DNA from 4 places in the Streptomyces sp. GLSS-08 genome. Region 1 is predicted to be linked to each of the others. Evidence: riboswitches for the same ligand, from Rfam matches in the RefSeq annotation. Region 1 holds a riboswitch; each other region holds the start of a gene.
The links. Region 1 has a riboswitch for cyclic di-AMP ahead of AC0ZLC_RS32365 (M23 family metallopeptidase). Riboswitches for the same ligand answer to the same signal wherever they lie in the genome.
Positions count from the first base shown of each region.

Region 2: another riboswitch for cyclic di-AMP. It lies ahead of AC0ZLC_RS02265 (M23 family metallopeptidase); the one in region 1 lies ahead of AC0ZLC_RS32365 (M23 family metallopeptidase).
Region 3: another riboswitch for cyclic di-AMP. It lies ahead of AC0ZLC_RS05865 (C40 family peptidase); the one in region 1 lies ahead of AC0ZLC_RS32365 (M23 family metallopeptidase).
Region 4: another riboswitch for cyclic di-AMP. It lies ahead of AC0ZLC_RS15885 (M23 family metallopeptidase); the one in region 1 lies ahead of AC0ZLC_RS32365 (M23 family metallopeptidase).

Region 1 is NZ_JBWJAQ010000031.1:20,410-24,268, forward strand. Features, by position in the region: gene AC0ZLC_RS32355 (PrsW family intramembrane metalloprotease) at 1-904, shown strand, start outside; gene AC0ZLC_RS32360 (aldo/keto reductase) at 918-1,862, opposite strand; gene AC0ZLC_RS32365 (M23 family metallopeptidase) at 1,928-2,977, opposite strand; cyclic di-AMP (ydaO/yuaA leader) riboswitch at 2,989-3,146, opposite strand; gene AC0ZLC_RS32370 (PP2C family protein-serine/threonine phosphatase) at 3,402-3,859, opposite strand, start outside.
Region 2 is NZ_JBWJAQ010000001.1:562,892-566,750, reverse strand. Features, by position in the region: gene AC0ZLC_RS02275 (M16 family metallopeptidase) at 1-802, shown strand, start outside; gene AC0ZLC_RS02270 (M16 family metallopeptidase) at 799-2,187, shown strand; cyclic di-AMP (ydaO/yuaA leader) riboswitch at 2,433-2,592, shown strand; gene AC0ZLC_RS02265 (M23 family metallopeptidase) at 2,605-3,372, shown strand; gene AC0ZLC_RS02260 (GntR family transcriptional regulator) at 3,557-3,859, shown strand, end outside.
Region 3 is NZ_JBWJAQ010000003.1:64,700-68,558, reverse strand. Features, by position in the region: gene AC0ZLC_RS05875 (urease subunit beta) at 1-187, opposite strand, end outside; gene AC0ZLC_RS05870 (urease subunit gamma) at 203-505, opposite strand; cyclic di-AMP (ydaO/yuaA leader) riboswitch at 1,394-1,558, shown strand; gene AC0ZLC_RS05865 (C40 family peptidase) at 1,562-2,035, shown strand; gene AC0ZLC_RS05860 (DUF6328 family protein) at 2,115-2,648, shown strand; gene AC0ZLC_RS05855 (ATP-binding protein) at 2,689-3,141, opposite strand; gene AC0ZLC_RS05850 (helix-turn-helix domain-containing protein) at 3,391-3,859, shown strand, end outside.
Region 4 is NZ_JBWJAQ010000008.1:4,801-8,659, reverse strand. Features, by position in the region: gene AC0ZLC_RS15890 (SGNH/GDSL hydrolase family protein) at 1-180, opposite strand, end outside; gene AC0ZLC_RS15885 (M23 family metallopeptidase) at 451-1,305, opposite strand; cyclic di-AMP (ydaO/yuaA leader) riboswitch at 1,308-1,465, opposite strand; gene AC0ZLC_RS15880 (phosphatase PAP2 family protein) at 1,929-2,435, opposite strand; gene mscL (large conductance mechanosensitive channel protein MscL) at 2,600-3,094, opposite strand; gene AC0ZLC_RS15870 (tyrosine-protein phosphatase) at 3,354-3,859, shown strand, end outside.

The DNA of each region.
Region 1 (3,859 bases):
GCTGGTCTTCCTGTTCCGCAGACGGGACTTCACGGGGATCGTCGACGGAGTCGTCATCGCCGGGATCACCGCCACCGGCTTCGCGTTCACCGAGAACATCCTCTACCTCGGCACCGCCTTCGGCACCGACCAGCTGAACGGCGACCAAGGACTCGCGTCCGTGACGGCGGCGACCTTCTTCGTGCGGGTGGTGATGTCGCCCTTCGCGCACCCGCTGTTCACCGTCCTCACCGGCATCGGGTTCGGCGTCGCCGCGCTCCCCGCGGACCGCCGGCGGCTGCGGCGCGTACTGCTGCCGCTGTCCGGCCTGCTGGCGGCCATGGGCATGCACGCCATGTGGAACGGCTCGTCGTCCTTCGGCGAGTACGGCTTCTTCGCGGTGTACGCGGCGTTCATGGTCCCCGCGTTCGGGCTGCTCACCTGGCTGGTCGTCTGGACCCGTCAGCGGGAGCTGCGCACGGTGCGCGCGGAACTGCCCGCGTATGCCGTCACCGGGTGGCTGACCGCGCCCGAGCCGTTCGTGCTCGGCTCCATGCGCGCGCGGCGGCTCGCCCGCGACTACGCCAAGCACCACTTCGGCCGGGCCGCCGCGCGCTCCGTCGCCCAGTACGAGGCCTACGCGACCTCGCTCGCGTTCCTGCGGCACCGGGGGCGCCGTGGCCACGCCGGCCCCGACTTCGTCGTACGGGAGAGGGAGCTGCTGCACGAGCTGTGGCGGCGCAGGGACATCGCCCGCCCCTCCCTCGCGTACGCGGCCCGCGCCGCCGCGCCCCCGGTCGCACCCCCGTGGCCGCCGGTGTACGCGCCGCCGCACGCCCGGCCGTACGCCGACCCCGCGGCGGCGTACCGCCCGCCCCACCCCGCGTACGACGCGTATCCGGGCTACAACCCCTACCGCTCGTGACCGCCGACCTTCCCTACGCCGACGCCCGCGTCAGCTTGGCCGACTCCGCGTCCGTGAGAGTCAGGCCGGCCACGCCCAGGAGCGCCGGGAGCTGCTCGACCGTCCGCGCGGAGGCGAGCGGCGCGGCCACCGTAGGCCGGTCGGCGAGCCACGCCAGGGCGACCGTGGCGTGCGGGACGCCCCGGGACTCGGCGATCTCGTCCAGCGCGGCCAGCACCCGACGCCCGCGCTCGGTCTCCAGGTGCTTGCCGGCGCCCGCGGCTCGCGCGGAGTCGACCGTCGTACCGGGGCGGTACTTGCCGGTCAGGAAGCCGGAGGCCAGGGCGTAGTAGGGGACGGTGGCGAGGCCGGAGCGGGAGGCGATCTCCTGGAGCGGGCCCTCGTAGGTGTCGCGCGAGACGAGGTTGTAGTGCGGCTGGAGGGCGACGTAGCGGGCCAGGCCCTCGCGGTCGGAGAACTCCAGGGACTCCTGGAGCCGCTCGGGCGAGATGTTGGAGGCGGCGACGGCGCGCACCTTGCCGGCCCGCACCAGTTCGTCGAGGGTGCCGATGATCTCCTCGACCGGGACCGAGGGGTCGTCGTAGTGCGTGTAGTAGAGGTCGATGTAGTCCGTCCCCAGGCGGCGCAGCGACGCGTCGGCCGCGGCCCTGAGGGTGTCCGGGGACAGTCCCTTGTACGCGGGATGGGCGCCGGCCTTGGTGGCGAGGACGATCTCGGAGCGGTTGCCGCGCGCGGCGAACCACCTGCCGATGACCGTCTCGGACTCGCCGCCCTCGTTGCCGGGTGCCCACGAGGAGTAGGTGTCGGCGGTGTCCACGAAGTTGCCGCCGGCTGCCGCGTACGCGTCCAGTACGGCGAAGGACGCGTCCTCGTCGGCGGTCCAGCCGAAGACGTTGCCGCCGAGGGCGAGCGGGAAGACCTCGAGGTCGGACGGGCCGAGCTTGCGGAGTGCAGTCATGGTGCATCTCAACACCGTTGACGAAGGCACGTATTCCGCAGGCCCGGCCGGGAGGGCCGCCGTGGTTACGGGTTGAGGCCCTTGCTCTGCAGCCAGGCCAGCGGGTCGATACCGCTGGCGCTGCCGCCCGGGTGGACCTCCATGTGCAGGTGCGGGCCGGTCACGTTGCCGGTCGCGCCCACCCGCCCGATGACCTCACCTGTGGAGACCTTCTGGCCCACGCCGGCGCTGATGGACGACTGGTGGCAGAACCATATCTCGGTGCCGTCGTCGAGGGTGAGGACGGTGCGGTAGCCGTACGCACCGGCCCAGCCGGCCTCGGTGACGGTGCCGCTGTGCACGGCCTTGATCAGCGTGCCGGTGGGCGCCGCGAAGTCGAGGCCGGTGTGGTGGCCGGAGGACCACATGGCACCGGCGTCACCGAAGTGCGAGGTCAGCGTGTACGAGGAGGTCGGCAGCGTGTAGCTCTTGGCGAGCTTGGCGAGGCGCTCGGCCTCCGCCTTCTCCTTGGCCTCCTGCTCCGCCTTCTTCTTGGCGGCGGCGGCCTTGGCCTCGGCCTCGTCCTGCGACTTGGCGGCTTCCTCTGCGGCCTTCTTCACGGCGGCGGCCTGCGCGGCCTCGGCGGCCTTGAGGTCGACCTGGTCCTGCTGCGACTCGGCCTGCTGCATGATGCGGGCACGCAGGGCCTCGCCCGCGCCGGTGGTGCCCTGGGCCGTGTCCGTGCCGGCGAGTCCGGCGGTGGTGAGCGGGGTGGCGGAGGCCGTGGCCGGTTCGGCGCCGGAGCCGTCCGATATCAGGTTCCTGGCCGAGTCGGCGACCGACGACAGGTCGGGCATCGAGATGGAGACCGGGGGCTTGCCGCTCTGCGCGGTGGCCATGCCGCCCGCGCCGACGGCGGCGATGACGCCGACGCCGAGGACGGTGGAACTCCGGGCGAGTCCTCCGCCGCGCTGCTTGGAGACGCGATGCCGGCCACGGACGGGACGGACGGAATCCGCGGTGGGATTCCACTCCTCCCAGGGGCCCTCGTCGTTGCCGCGGCCGTAGCCGAAGGTGTCGCTCTGCTTCTCACTCGGCGCGAACGAGGTGCTCTGGGCAGGCCGGTTGGACGCCACGTGGGCGCGCTCCTTTCCTTCCTTCTCGCCTACCGGGTTAGCTGACGGGTTCGGAGCAGGAAGGTCTCCTACGCGCGTCAACCAGGGTGCGGTGCACCGCGATAGACGCTCGATTCACCCCAAATAGGTGGTTCCCCGGTTCCCTTGCGGGATTCGGCGCGTGCGCACGGAGCCGTCTCTTGTGACGGCTGGGACAACCGCGCTGCGTTATCGAACGTTAATAGACGCGGGTCCCCTATTCCAAGCTGTTCCGACTGATCATTAACGCCTTCGTCACGGACTTACGGGTCACGGGCGGTGAAAACCGGGCGAGTTGACCGTGAGTCGTAAACCTCAAAAGAGTTGACGGTACGTCAGATATTATGCGCAGTGATCCCGCCCGGTCACCTCGGGTGACGACGGGCTCCGAACGTGCGCCGGAAACTCACAACCGCCGGACGGCGAGCAGCGCCAGGTCGTCCGTCGTCCCGTCCCCGGTGTGCCGGTGCACGTCCTTGATGAGGGTCGCGAGCAGCGCGTCCGGGTCGCGGAAGGCCCGTCCGGCGAGCCGTTCCGCCGGGTCGTAGAACCGCCCCAGAGGGTCGCGCGCCTCCGACAGCCCGTCCGTGTAGAGGAGCAGGGTGGCCCCGCCCGGGAACGCGACCACCGTGGCGCGGTCGGGCCATGTGCCGAGCTCGCCCATCCCGAGCGGCAGCGCGTACTCCGGTGCCTCCAGCGTGCGCAGGGTGCCGTCCGCGTGCAGGAGCAGCGGCGGGGGATGGCCTCGGTTCAGGAGGCGCACGACGCCGTCCCCGTGCGGGACCTCCGCGAGGACGGCCGTGGTGAACCCCTCGAAGGCGTCGAGCCCGTCGCGCCGTGTCCCCTCCCGCGCCAGGGCCCGCT
Region 2 (3,859 bases), on a different contig from region 1:
GGACGCCCGCGCGTTCTTCCGGACCTACTACGCGCCCAACAACGCCGTCCTGTCGGTCGTCGGGGACATCGACCCCGAGCAGACCCTCGGCTGGATCGAGAAGTACTTCGGCTCCATCGCCGGGCACGACGGGAAGCCCGCCCCGCGCGACGGCTCGCTGCCGGACATCATCGGCGAGCAGCTGCGCGAGGTCGTCGAGGAGGAGGTCCCGGCCCGCGCGCTGATGGCCGCCTACCGCCTCCCGGAGGACGGCACACGCGCGTGCGACGCGGCCGACCTGGCGCTCACCGTCCTCGGGGGCGGCGAGTCGTCCCGCCTCTACAACCGGCTCGTCCGCCGTGACCGCACCGCCGTCGCGGCCGGGTTCGGCCTGCTGCGGCTCGCCGGGGCGCCCTCCCTGGGCTGGTTCGACGTGAAGACGTCCGGTGACGTCGAGGTCCCGGTCATCGAGGCGGCGGTCGACGAGGAGCTCGCCCGGTTCGCCGAGGAGGGCCCCACCACCGAGGAGATGGAGCGCGCCCAGGCCCAGTTGGAGCGGGAGTGGCTGGACCGGCTGAGCACGGTCGCGGGCCGCGCCGACGAACTGTGCCGGTACGCCGTCCTGTTCGGCGACCCGCAGCTCGCCCTCACCGCGGTGGAGCGCGTGCTCGCCGTCACCCCCGAGGAGGTGCAGGAGGTCGCCAAGGCCCGGCTGCGCCCCGACAACCGCGCGGTGCTCGTGTACGAGCCGGTCGCCGCCGACGAGGCGGAGGCCGCAGCGGCCGCCGAAGCCACCGACGAGGACGAGGAGTCGGCCAAGTGACCGAGCTCGCGACGATGGAGTTCCACCCCCGGCCGCAGGCAGGCGAGGCCAGGCCGTGGGCGTTCCCGGCACCCGAGCGCGGCACGCTCGACAACGGCCTGACGGTCCTGCGCTGCCACCGCCCCGGCCAGCAGGTCGTCGCCGTGGAGGTGCTCGTCGACGCTCCCCTGGAGGCCGAGCCCGCCGGTCTCGACGGCGTCGCCACGATCATGGCCCGTGCCTTCTCCGAGGGAACCGACAAGCACTCCGCAGAGGAGTTCGCAGCCGAGCTCGAGCGCTGCGGCGCCACCCTCGACTCGCACGCCGACCACCCGGGCGTGCGCCTCTCGCTGGAGGTCCCGGTCTCCCGGCTCGAGAAGGGGCTCGGCCTGCTCGCCGACGCCCTGCGGGCACCGGCCTTCACGGACAGCGAGATCGAACGGCTGGTACGCAACCGGCTCGACGAGATCCCGCACGAGACCGCCAATCCGGCCCGCCGCGCGGCCAAGGAGCTCTCCAAGGAGCTGTTCCCGGCCGGCTCGCGCATGTCGCGTCCGCGCCAGGGCACCGAGGCGACGGTCCAGAAGATCGACTCCGCGGCCGTGCGCGCCTTCTACGAGAAGCACGTGCGTCCCGCCACCGGCACCGCCGTGGTCGTCGGCGACCTCACCGACGTCGACCTCGACGCGCTGCTCGCCGACACGCTCGGCGCCTGGACCGGCTCCTCGGCCGAGCCGCGTCCGGTGCCGCCAGTCACCGCCGACGACCTGGGCCGCGTGATCATCGTCGACCGCCCCGGCGCCGTACAGACGCAGTTGCTCATCGGCCGCGTCGGAGCCGACCGGCACGACCGGGTGTGGCCCGCCCAGGTGCTGGGCACGTACTGCCTCGGCGGCACCCTCACCTCCCGCCTGGACCGCGTCCTGCGCGAGGAGAAGGGCTACACCTACGGAGTGCGGGCGTTCGGCCAGGTGCTGCGCTCGGCTCCGGACGGCTCGGGTGCCGCGATGCTCGCCATCAGCGGATCCGTGGACACGCCCAACACCGGTCCGGCTCTCGACGACCTGTGGAAGGTGCTGCGCACGCTCGCCGCGGACGGTCTGACGGACCCCGAACGCGACGTGGCCGTGCAGAACCTGGTGGGCGTCGCACCGCTCAAGTTCGAGACGGCGGCGGCGGTCGCGAGCACGCTCGCCGACCAGGTCGAGCAGCACCTGCCGGACGACTACCAGGCGACGCTCTATCAGCAGCTCGCCGCCACAGGCACTGTGGAGGCCACCGCGGCCGTCGTGAACGCCTTCCCGGTCGACCGCCTGGTGACGGTCCTGGTGGGCGACGCCGCGCAGATCGAGGAGCCCGTCGAGGCCCTCGGCATCGGTGAAGTGAGCGTCGTACGGGCCGAGTAGAGCCCCGCGGACGACGGGACCCTGGTGACTGATGAGTCACCAGGGTCCCCGCGTTTACCCGCCGTCCATTCGGGGTTCCGCGCGCGCTTACCCGGCTTCGTCCGCGTTATGTCCGTATTGCCGGGGCGTTGCCCTTCTGCCCTGTGGCGTGCACTACAAAAGCCGTGATCCGTTTGTCGATTGAAAGACGCCCCCTTAGCGTCAGTCCGACTGTTCGTCAGGCAGTGCGCCGCGTCCGCGGCACCGGACAGTCATCGCCGAGTCCCCGTACGGCGCGAGCCAGGGGAGCCGGGGACCCATCGCAGTCCCTGGGGTGAATCGGGCGTCCTTCCCCAAGGAAGCCCGTAGGAGACCTTCCTGCTCCGAACCCGTCAGCTAACCCGGTAGGCGAGAGGGAAGGAAAGGACCAGCCCCTTCATGGCGTTCACCCGTGCCACCGGGAAGCATCGTCGTCCCAGCCGGATCACGCGCACCACCAAGAGTGCGGCAAGCGTGGCGGCTCTCACCACCACCGGTGTCATCGGAACCCTGGCCGCCCCCGCGTTCGCCGCGGACGCCGCCTCCGTCCAGCAGACCGGGCTGACCCAGGCCGTCACCATCGGCGACACGGTCGCCGAGCAGGTCGACGCGCAGGCCGCCGCCCAGCAGCACGCCGCCGACGAGGCCGCGGCGCTGAAGAAGGCCGAGGAGGCCGCGAAGCGGCGGATCATGGCCGAGGCCAAGAAGGAGCGCGAGGTCAGGGCCCGTGCCGCCCGCGCCGCCGAGCGCAAGCTCCTCAACACCTTCGTCGCGCCGGTCGCCGGCTCCTACGTCTCCACCGGCTACAAGACCGGCGGCAGCCTCTGGTCCTCCGGCAGCCACACCGGCGTCGACTTCCACGCCGCGTCGGGCACCGTCGTCCAGGCCGTCGGCGCGGGCACCGTCGTCACGACCGGCTGGGCCGGCGCCTACGGCAACCAGGTCGTCATCAAGATGCACGACGGGACGTACACCATGTACGGCCACCTGTCGTCCGTCAACGTCTCCGAGGGGCAGACCGTCACCCCGGGCCAGCCGATAGCCCTCTCCGGGTCGACCGGCAACTCCACGGGGCCCCATCTCCACTTCGAGGCCCGTACGACGGCCGAGTACGGCTCGGACATCGACCCCGTCTCCTACCTCCGCTCGCACGGCGTCAGCCTCTGACCCCCCCGCGACTTGTGAAGGCCCCGGCTCGACGAGCCGGGGCCTTCGGCGTTTAGGACGCGCGGCCGTCCAAAAAATACATATGGATTCCGGTCCGCCATCGGAAATTCCGTCCCGCTGCAATAGAGTCGCTGAACAAGCGTCAATCGACGGCGTTTCGCGAGGATTAAGCGGAGGTCCGCTCATGCGCATTCCGGCGCACTCGGTATGCACGGCGATCCGTGACGACATCGTCGCGGGTGTCTACGAGCGCGGCAGCCGGCTCACCGAGGAACTGCTCGCCCGCCGCTACGGCGTCTCGCGCGTCCCCGTGCGCGAGGCGCTGCGCACGCTGGAGGCCGAGGGGTTCGTCGTCATCCGGCGGCACGCGGGCGCGTGCGTGGCGGAGCCCACCGAACAGGAGGCCGCGGACCTCCTGGAGATGCGGCTGCTGCTGGAACCCCTGGGCGCGGCGCGGGCCGCCCAGCGCCGCACCGAGGCCCACCTC
Region 3 (3,859 bases), on a different contig from region 1:
CGTTCAGCCGCCTGCCTCGGGCGGCGTCGCGGTCGAAGTCCAGACCCGGGTTGGCCTCGGCGAAGTGGTAGTGGGAGCCGACCTGGACGGGGCGGTCGGCGGAGTTGAGGACGGTCAGCCGGGTGACCTCGCGGCTCTCGTTGAAGGCGACGGGTCCGTCGGCGAACAGGATCTCTCCGGGGATCATCGGGCCGCTCCCCCGTCAGACGATCGGGTCGTGGACGGTGACGAGCTTGGTGCCGTCCGGGAAGGTCGCCTCCACCTGGACGTCGTGGATCATCTCGGGGATGCCCTCCATGACGTCGTCCCGGGTGAGGAGCCTGCGCCCGGACGCCATGAGTTCGGCGACGGTACGGCCGTCACGGGCGCCTTCCAGGAGGTGCGACGTGATGAGGGCGACGGCCTCGGGGTGGTTCAGTCTCAGCCCGCGGGCCCGGCGCTTCTCGGCGACGTCGGCGGCCACGTGGATCAGCAGCCTCTCTTGCTCGTGCGGGGTCAGTTGCACGGCGTCCCACCTCACAGTCCTCGCCCGGACCGTGCGGGGTCCGGTTGCCGCAGCCACCGCGACGGGATAGATGTAGCACACAGACAGATTGGGCGATCAGGCTCAATCCGGATACGGAAACCCCTGGTGGCGTGGATCGGCAGGCTAGTTGGACGGAGTTTCAACTACGTTAACCAGCCCTTGATCCACTCATGACCGCCGGCTGGGCTGTTCCATACCCGTCGGGCACCGCAGAGCCCCTCCGCGCCCCCCTGCCGCCCGGACGCGGGAACGGTCCAAGCTCACCGAGGCACCGCGAGGCCCACCGGTACGCCGGCGCGGCCACGGGGGGCCGCCGCCGCGGTCCGGACCGTATACGCACCAGGGGCGGCGCGGCCCCCGGCCGGCGCGCCCGCGCTCACTCCGATGCACCAACGGGACGGGAGCGAAGTTCACCCGCCGCCCCTGGCACGGACCGTGCGGGTCCGCGGGGGCGAACGACGGGCCGCCCGCGTCGCCTTGCCACCCAAGGCGGACATCCGAGTGCCGTGGCCCCGGGCCGACGGGCGCCGACTTCGCGCGACGTCCGGCCCGGGACACAAACGCACCAAACGGCGTACCCCCCAACGGTGTAGACGCACCCCCGGTCATGAGCCCCCTCAACTTGCGCAACGCGTGGAGAGCCGAGGCGGAATGAAGGGTTCCGTCGCAGGTGCGGGCTTGGTCGGCACCCTCAACTTCCGTTCGAAACAGGGGGTGTCCACCCGAACGGGTGAGTGGTGAGTAACCCCACAAATCTCCGATTCCGTTCGGATTTTCTGACTTCCATGAGTGAAGATCCCTGCGACGACAAGCCCCCGCCGAAGCGGCGGGGCGATCCGGGCGGACGCCGAGTCCTGCCGCCGCCCGGGTGACCGGTCGACAGAAGTGGATCGGCAGGAGTGGAGGACCCAGCACGACGGGCCGCCGGAGAGATCCGGGCGGTCCTTGGGGTGAAGCCGCACATCGCGGCCGGGCTACTTCGCCAGCCCGAATCCGACAGGTCATCCTTCACAGGCGGCTGACGAAGGGTTGCGCATGACTGCGCTCAATCGTGTCCCGTCGCTGTGGACCCGGGCCGGTATGGCCTCGGCCCTCACCATCGCCGCCGTCGGCGGCAGCCTCGTGGTCCCCGGCGCCGCATCCGACGCCGCCGCGGCCACATCGGCGACGAAGGCGCTTCAGATCGCGGCCTCCAAGAAAGGTGCCCCGTACAAGTACGGCGCGACGGGGCCGCGCCGCTTCGACTGCTCCGGGCTCACGCTCTACTCGTACAAGAAGGCCGGCAAGAGGCTGCCTCGTACGGCCGCGGCGCAGTACAACAAGACCAACCACGTCTCCGCCTCGCACCGCAGGGCGGGAGACCTCGTGTTCTTCCATTCGGGCCGGAACGTGTACCACGTCGGCATCTACGCCGGGAAGGGACGGATCTGGCACTCCCCGAAGACCGGAGAGGTCGTGAAGCTCACGAAGATCTGGACGAAGAGCGTCTGGTACGGCCGGGTCGGCTGACCGGCTCCCCGGGGGCGGCGGCGGGCGCCGTCGCCCCCGGAGGGCGTGACCATGGCGCGAAACGGATACTCGTCCGCCCATGGACGACCGACACCCTCACTCCGCGCGGAACGAGACGCCCCCGGAGCGCGCCGACCGCAACTTCGCCGAGCTGCTCCAGGAGCTGCGCGTCGTCCAGACCGGCGTGCAGATCCTCTTCGCCTTCCTGCTGACCCTGGCGTTCACCCAGCGGTTCCCGACCCTCGACACCGTGCAGCGCGTCACGTACGTCACCACGCTGCTGCTCGCCGTGCTGGCCGCCGCCCTCTTCGTGGCCCCGGCCGCCCTGCACCGGTCGCTGTTCCAGCAGAACGCCAAGGCCACCGTCGTGCGGGTCTCCTCCCATCTGGCCGCGGCCGGGCTGTGCGTCCTGACGCTGGCGTTCACCGGCTCCGTCCTGCTCGTCGTCGACGTGGCCCTGGGCCGGGGCGGCGGAATCGCCGCGGCGGCCGGCACGCTGGTCGTCTGCGCGGCGCTGTGGGGCGTCCTGCCCCGGCTCGTGCGGCGCGCACTCCGGGCGAAAGGGGCTTCCTCGGGTGCTCGGGAGCACGAAGGCCCGGGCCGGCGCCCATGAGGGCCGCCAGGGCCCTGGCGGCGGCTGCCGGGTCGCGGCGTCAGGGTTCCTGCCCCGGCGTCACCGGCCGGGCCGGGAGCGACCACGGCAGCTCGATCACGACCGTCTTGCCGCCCTCGCGGGTGGGCCGCACGCTCAGCCTGCCGCCGCACTCGGCGGTCAGCCAGCGAATGATGACCAGTCCCCGGCCGTTGTCCTGCTGGACGGCGGCGGGCAGGCGCTTCGGGAACCGCGGGTGGCTGTCGGTGACTCCGATGCGCAGCTGTTCGTCACGCTCGAGCGCGACGTCGACGGTGAAGGTCGGAGACTGCCCGAGAGTGTGCTGGACGGCGTTGGTGGCGAGCTCGGACACGATCAGGCGTACGGTCTCGGCGGCCTCCGTGCCACTCGGCAGGCCCCAGTCGGCGAGGACGCCGATGACGTAGGTCCGAGCCGCGGAGACCGATGCGGGATCGCTCGGGAGAGTGACGGATGCTTCCTGGTGATCTGCCATGGCGACGTCGTCCCTTTCCCACGGGACCCGTAGTCCGACACGGAGCGGATGATTCGAGTACGGTCCCGGACCGGTGCTTCGCGCCAGACTGCCATCGCCGCATCCCTCACGGGCGCGATCCACCGGGATATGCATATATCTGTCGCTCGATGCGGTGAACTCTGCGCCGAGCGAGCCCATTCGGCCAGGCACCGGGCGCATCCTCTACCGTCGCCGGGAACGCCGCTCACCGGGCGGAAGGAGGCGGCCATGCGACACGGTCCTGCGGTGCGGCGCCGCAAGCTCGGCGGCGAACTGCGCGCCCTGCGCGGCCGGGCGGGGCTCACCAGCGGCGAGGCGGCCCGGCTGGTCGGCTGGCACCAGTCGAAGGTGAGCCGGATCGAGACCGGCACCAGCGGCGCGAAGCCGCCCGACGTACGGCGGCTCCTCGACGCGTACGGCGTCCGGAGCCCCGATCTGCGCGAACTGCTCGTCGGCCTGGCCGGCCCCGACGGCGACGGGCGCCACTGGTGGCACGCCTACCGCGGCGTGCTCCCTCCGACGTACCGCGACTTCATCAGCCTGGAGTCCCAGGCGAGTGCCATGCGCACGCTGGAGACCTGCGTGGTGCCGGGCCTGCTGCAGACGCCGGAGTACGCCCGTGCGGTCACCCGGGCCGCCGTGGAGGGCCTGGAGGACGGCAAGCTGAACGCGCTGGTGGAGGTGCGGCTGGCCCGGC
Region 4 (3,859 bases), on a different contig from region 1:
GATCTGGTCGAGCAGTTTGCCGCGTACGGCGAGGTTGGTGTAGCCGAAGTCGCCCTCGGGGCGCCGGTCGGCGAGCAGTACCGCGAACCGGTCGGCCCAGCCGACGAAGGCCCCGTCCGGACCGGGATCGCCGACGCCTTCGGTGAAGCTGTCCCCCACCGCCACGTACGACCCGATCACTGATCTGTTGTCACTCTTCGAATCGTCTGCCACATCGGCCCATGATTCCCCTCCGATGTGAGCTACGCGACCGTAGGAAGGGGTTGACGGTCGGTGAGATAAGCCACTCGTCAAGTGTTGGTCAACCTCGGAATAAGGCGGTGCGCAGGGGCGGTTGACGAGCCTCAACGCCCGGAAGCACGGGCTCCGCACTTCCCGTCGCCGACGCCGTGCACGCCGGAGGCCGGACCCCGGGGATCGGGGTCCGGCCTCCGGTGGAGTGGGCGGGCGTCAGCCGACGGAGACGCCGTGTGCGCGCAGGTACGCGACGGGGTCCACGTCCGAGCCGTAGTCCGGGGTGGTGCGGATCTCGAAGTGCAGGTGCGGTCCGGTGACGTTGCCGGTCGCACCGGACAGGCCTATCTGCTGGCCGCCGGTCACGGTCTGCCCGGCCGAGACCGACAACGAGGACAGGTGGGCGTACTGGGAGTACAGGCCGTCGGCGTGCCGGATGACGACCTGGTTGCCGTACGCGCCGCCCCAGCCGGCCGAGACGACGGTGCCAGGTCCGACGGCCTTGAGGGAGGTGCCGGTCGGGACCACGAAGTCGACGCCGGTGTGATAGCCGCTGGACCACATGCTGCCCGCGGTCTTGTAGGCGGTGCCGACGGTGGCGCCCGCGACCGGCATGGTGTAGCCGGAGCTGCTGGTGGCCGCGGCCGGAGCGGCCTGCGTCTTCGTCGTCTGGGTGGTCTTGCCGGACGACGGGGCGGCGGGGGACGCGGCCTTGCCGCCGAGCGTCAGCTCCAGACCCGGGTGGATCAGCGCCGGGTCGCCCCCGATGACCGCGCGGTTGTCCTGGTAGAGCTTCTTCCAGCCGCCGGTGACGTGCTGCGTGTCGGCGATCTTCGCGAGGGAGTCGCCGGCCTTCACCGCGTAGGTCTTCGTCGCGGCCTTCTGGGCGGCGGCCGGCGCGGCGGCGGCCTTCTCCGGAGCGGCGGAGACGGCGGCCGCGGGAGTCGCGGCGTGGGCGCCCGCGGCTCCCATCAGCGGCAGGGCGAGTGCGGCGCCACCGGTGCCGACGACGGCGATCGAGCGGGTCAGGCGCAGGGACTTGGGACGGCGGTGCTTACCCTTCGCGGGCATGGTGCATTCCTCTCCGGCGCCTGCGAGGTGAGCTGTCGGGTGCGAGCTGGAGATGCCCGGCCGCGTTGCGCGCGGCTCAACCCCTAGCCTGTCCGGAGACCGGAACAGGCGTCGTACCTGTGGGTCCCCCGCTCCTGCCGTGGACGGGTGAGTGTGCGGGATTCCGGGCGGCGGCAGGATTGGGCGTCCGTCCGGAGTGAGGGTGAACGTAGGCGACATGAGAGGGCGTCGACAAGCTTGTGGGTTTTCTGTGCACACCCATTTCTTGATCCATGTCCGGATTGCCGGTCACTGTCCGTCGACGAGTGATCTTTCCGGGTCGGCAATCGCCCGGTAATCCCGCAGACTTGAGAAACCGGGTTCACGACGCATTGTCACCGGTATGACGCTGCTCACGCGCCACCCCGCCAGGAGGCCCTTATTCCCTACCAGTTGGACTGATGCGGCTAAACAGGACAGAAGGTCCAGACGGTACCTTGAGGGACATCTGACGCACGCCGTCCGGCGGCCGCCGGGACAAACGGACGGCGACGGCGGACCGCTCGTGGAGACGCGGCCCGCCGAGGGCTCGGACGGCCACCCGCACCGAGGCGGCCACGGTGGAGAGCGGTGCTCCCCGGGGCTCACCGCAGCAGACGCAGCGCCAGCCGGGGGCTCTTGCGCACCAGAGCGGCAGCGGCAAGGCCGATCAACGCTCCGGCCGCGACGTCGGACGGATAGTGGGCGCCGGTGTGCACCCGTTCGGTGGCCACCATCGCGGCCGGAACCGCACACACGGCGCCCGCCAGGGGCCACACCGCCGCCACCGCCGCCGTGAACCCCACGCCCGCGGCGGTGTGCCCGGAGGGGAACGAGGAGGAGTCGGGCCGCTCGTGCACGTCCTCGTGCGAGATCCATTCCTTCGGCGGCCGCTCCCGCTCGAACACCTGCTTGAGCACGGCGTTGGACACCAGCTCCGCCACAGCCATGCTCGCCAGTCCCGCGACAGCGGCCCGACGGCCTCTCCAGCCGCCCAGGGACATGACGGCGGCGGCACCCCACCACAGCTTGGTGTGCTGGGCGGCGTCCTCCACCGCCGGCAGCACGCGCCGCGCACAGTCCGACTGCCACGCGGCGACCCGCCGCGTCAACCGATGATCCTTTTCACGAAGGTCCGCCCATGCGTTCATGGGCTGCGACTTCCCGCCCGGGACGAGTCGTAACAGGCGTCGGCCCGGCATCCGCGTGGCAGCTCGGACATGAGCGTCCCGGGCGGGGCAGCCTGCGTGCCGCCCCGCCCGACAGGCCGACGTTCTCACCGGTCCTGACGAGCCGGTACGGTGCCGTCCGCCGACGCCACCGGAACGGTGCCGTCCGCCGCGGACCGGTCCGTCACCTGCGCCGGGAGCGCCGGCAGCGGACTGGTGCAGGACGCGCAGCGGCGGGCCTCCGTGGGCACGGGGCTGAGGCATTCGGGGCACTCGCGCTTGGGTGCCTGCACGTCGTGGCTCGGCGCGAAACGCTGGTGCAGCTTGTTCACGGGCAGCACCACGAGGAAGTACAGGGCGGTCGCGACGAGCAGGAAGCTGATGGCGGCGTTGATGAACGCCCCGTACGGGAATTCGGTCCCGCCCACCGTGAAGGTCTTGCGGCTGAGGTCACCGGTGGTCCCCGACGCCAGACCGACCAGCGGGGTCAGGAAGGCCCGGACGAAGCCGTTCACCACGGCGGTGAACGCCGCACCGATGACGATGCCGACCGCCAGGTCGACCACATTGCCGCGCAGGATGAATCCGCGGAAGCCCTTCACCTGTCACTCCTCCATCTGCCTGGGTCACCACCCTCCGGTGCGGGTGGTCCCCGCACGGCCCGGCGCCCTACACGCGACGTCTTACCGGCTTCGGCCCCGGGCAACCTTCGGTCATGTCGTCGCGCGTCGCGGTACTCCGCCAGGGATGCGCCGCCTGTGGACAACTCATTGCCCCAGGAACCCATGTCGTATCGTCAAGAGCGCATCCGGTCGGTGAGCTACGCCGAGCAGCGCCGTCGGACGAGTGGGAGGAGCCCCCGTGACGCAGCAGATCCCGTCGACCGAGCCAGAGCTGGCCGGTGTGCGCAACTTCCGTGACGTGGGCGGCCTGCCCACCACGGACGGTCGGCGAGTGCGGTACGGGCGGTTGTTCCGCAGCGGCCACCTCGCGCACGCGACCCGGGAGGACGCCGCGTTCCTGGCCTCGCTCGGCCTCCACACGATCTTCGACTTCCGTAACGCCGCGGACCAGAGGCTGGAGGGCCCGGACGTCGAGCTGCCGGGCGTGCGGAACGTGAATCTGCCGCTGAGCGATCCTGCGGACGGCGCCGAGTTCTGGAAGATGGTCCGCGACGGCGACCTGGAGCAGCTGCGCGCGATCCTCGCCGACGGCAAGGCGGCGGACCGGATGACCGGCTCCTACCGCATGATCATCCGGGAGCGCACCGCAGAGCACTCGCGCGTGCTGCACGCGCTGGCCAAGGACAGTGTGCCCGCCCTGATGCACTGCGCGGCGGGCAAGGACCGCGCCGGCCTGTCGATAGC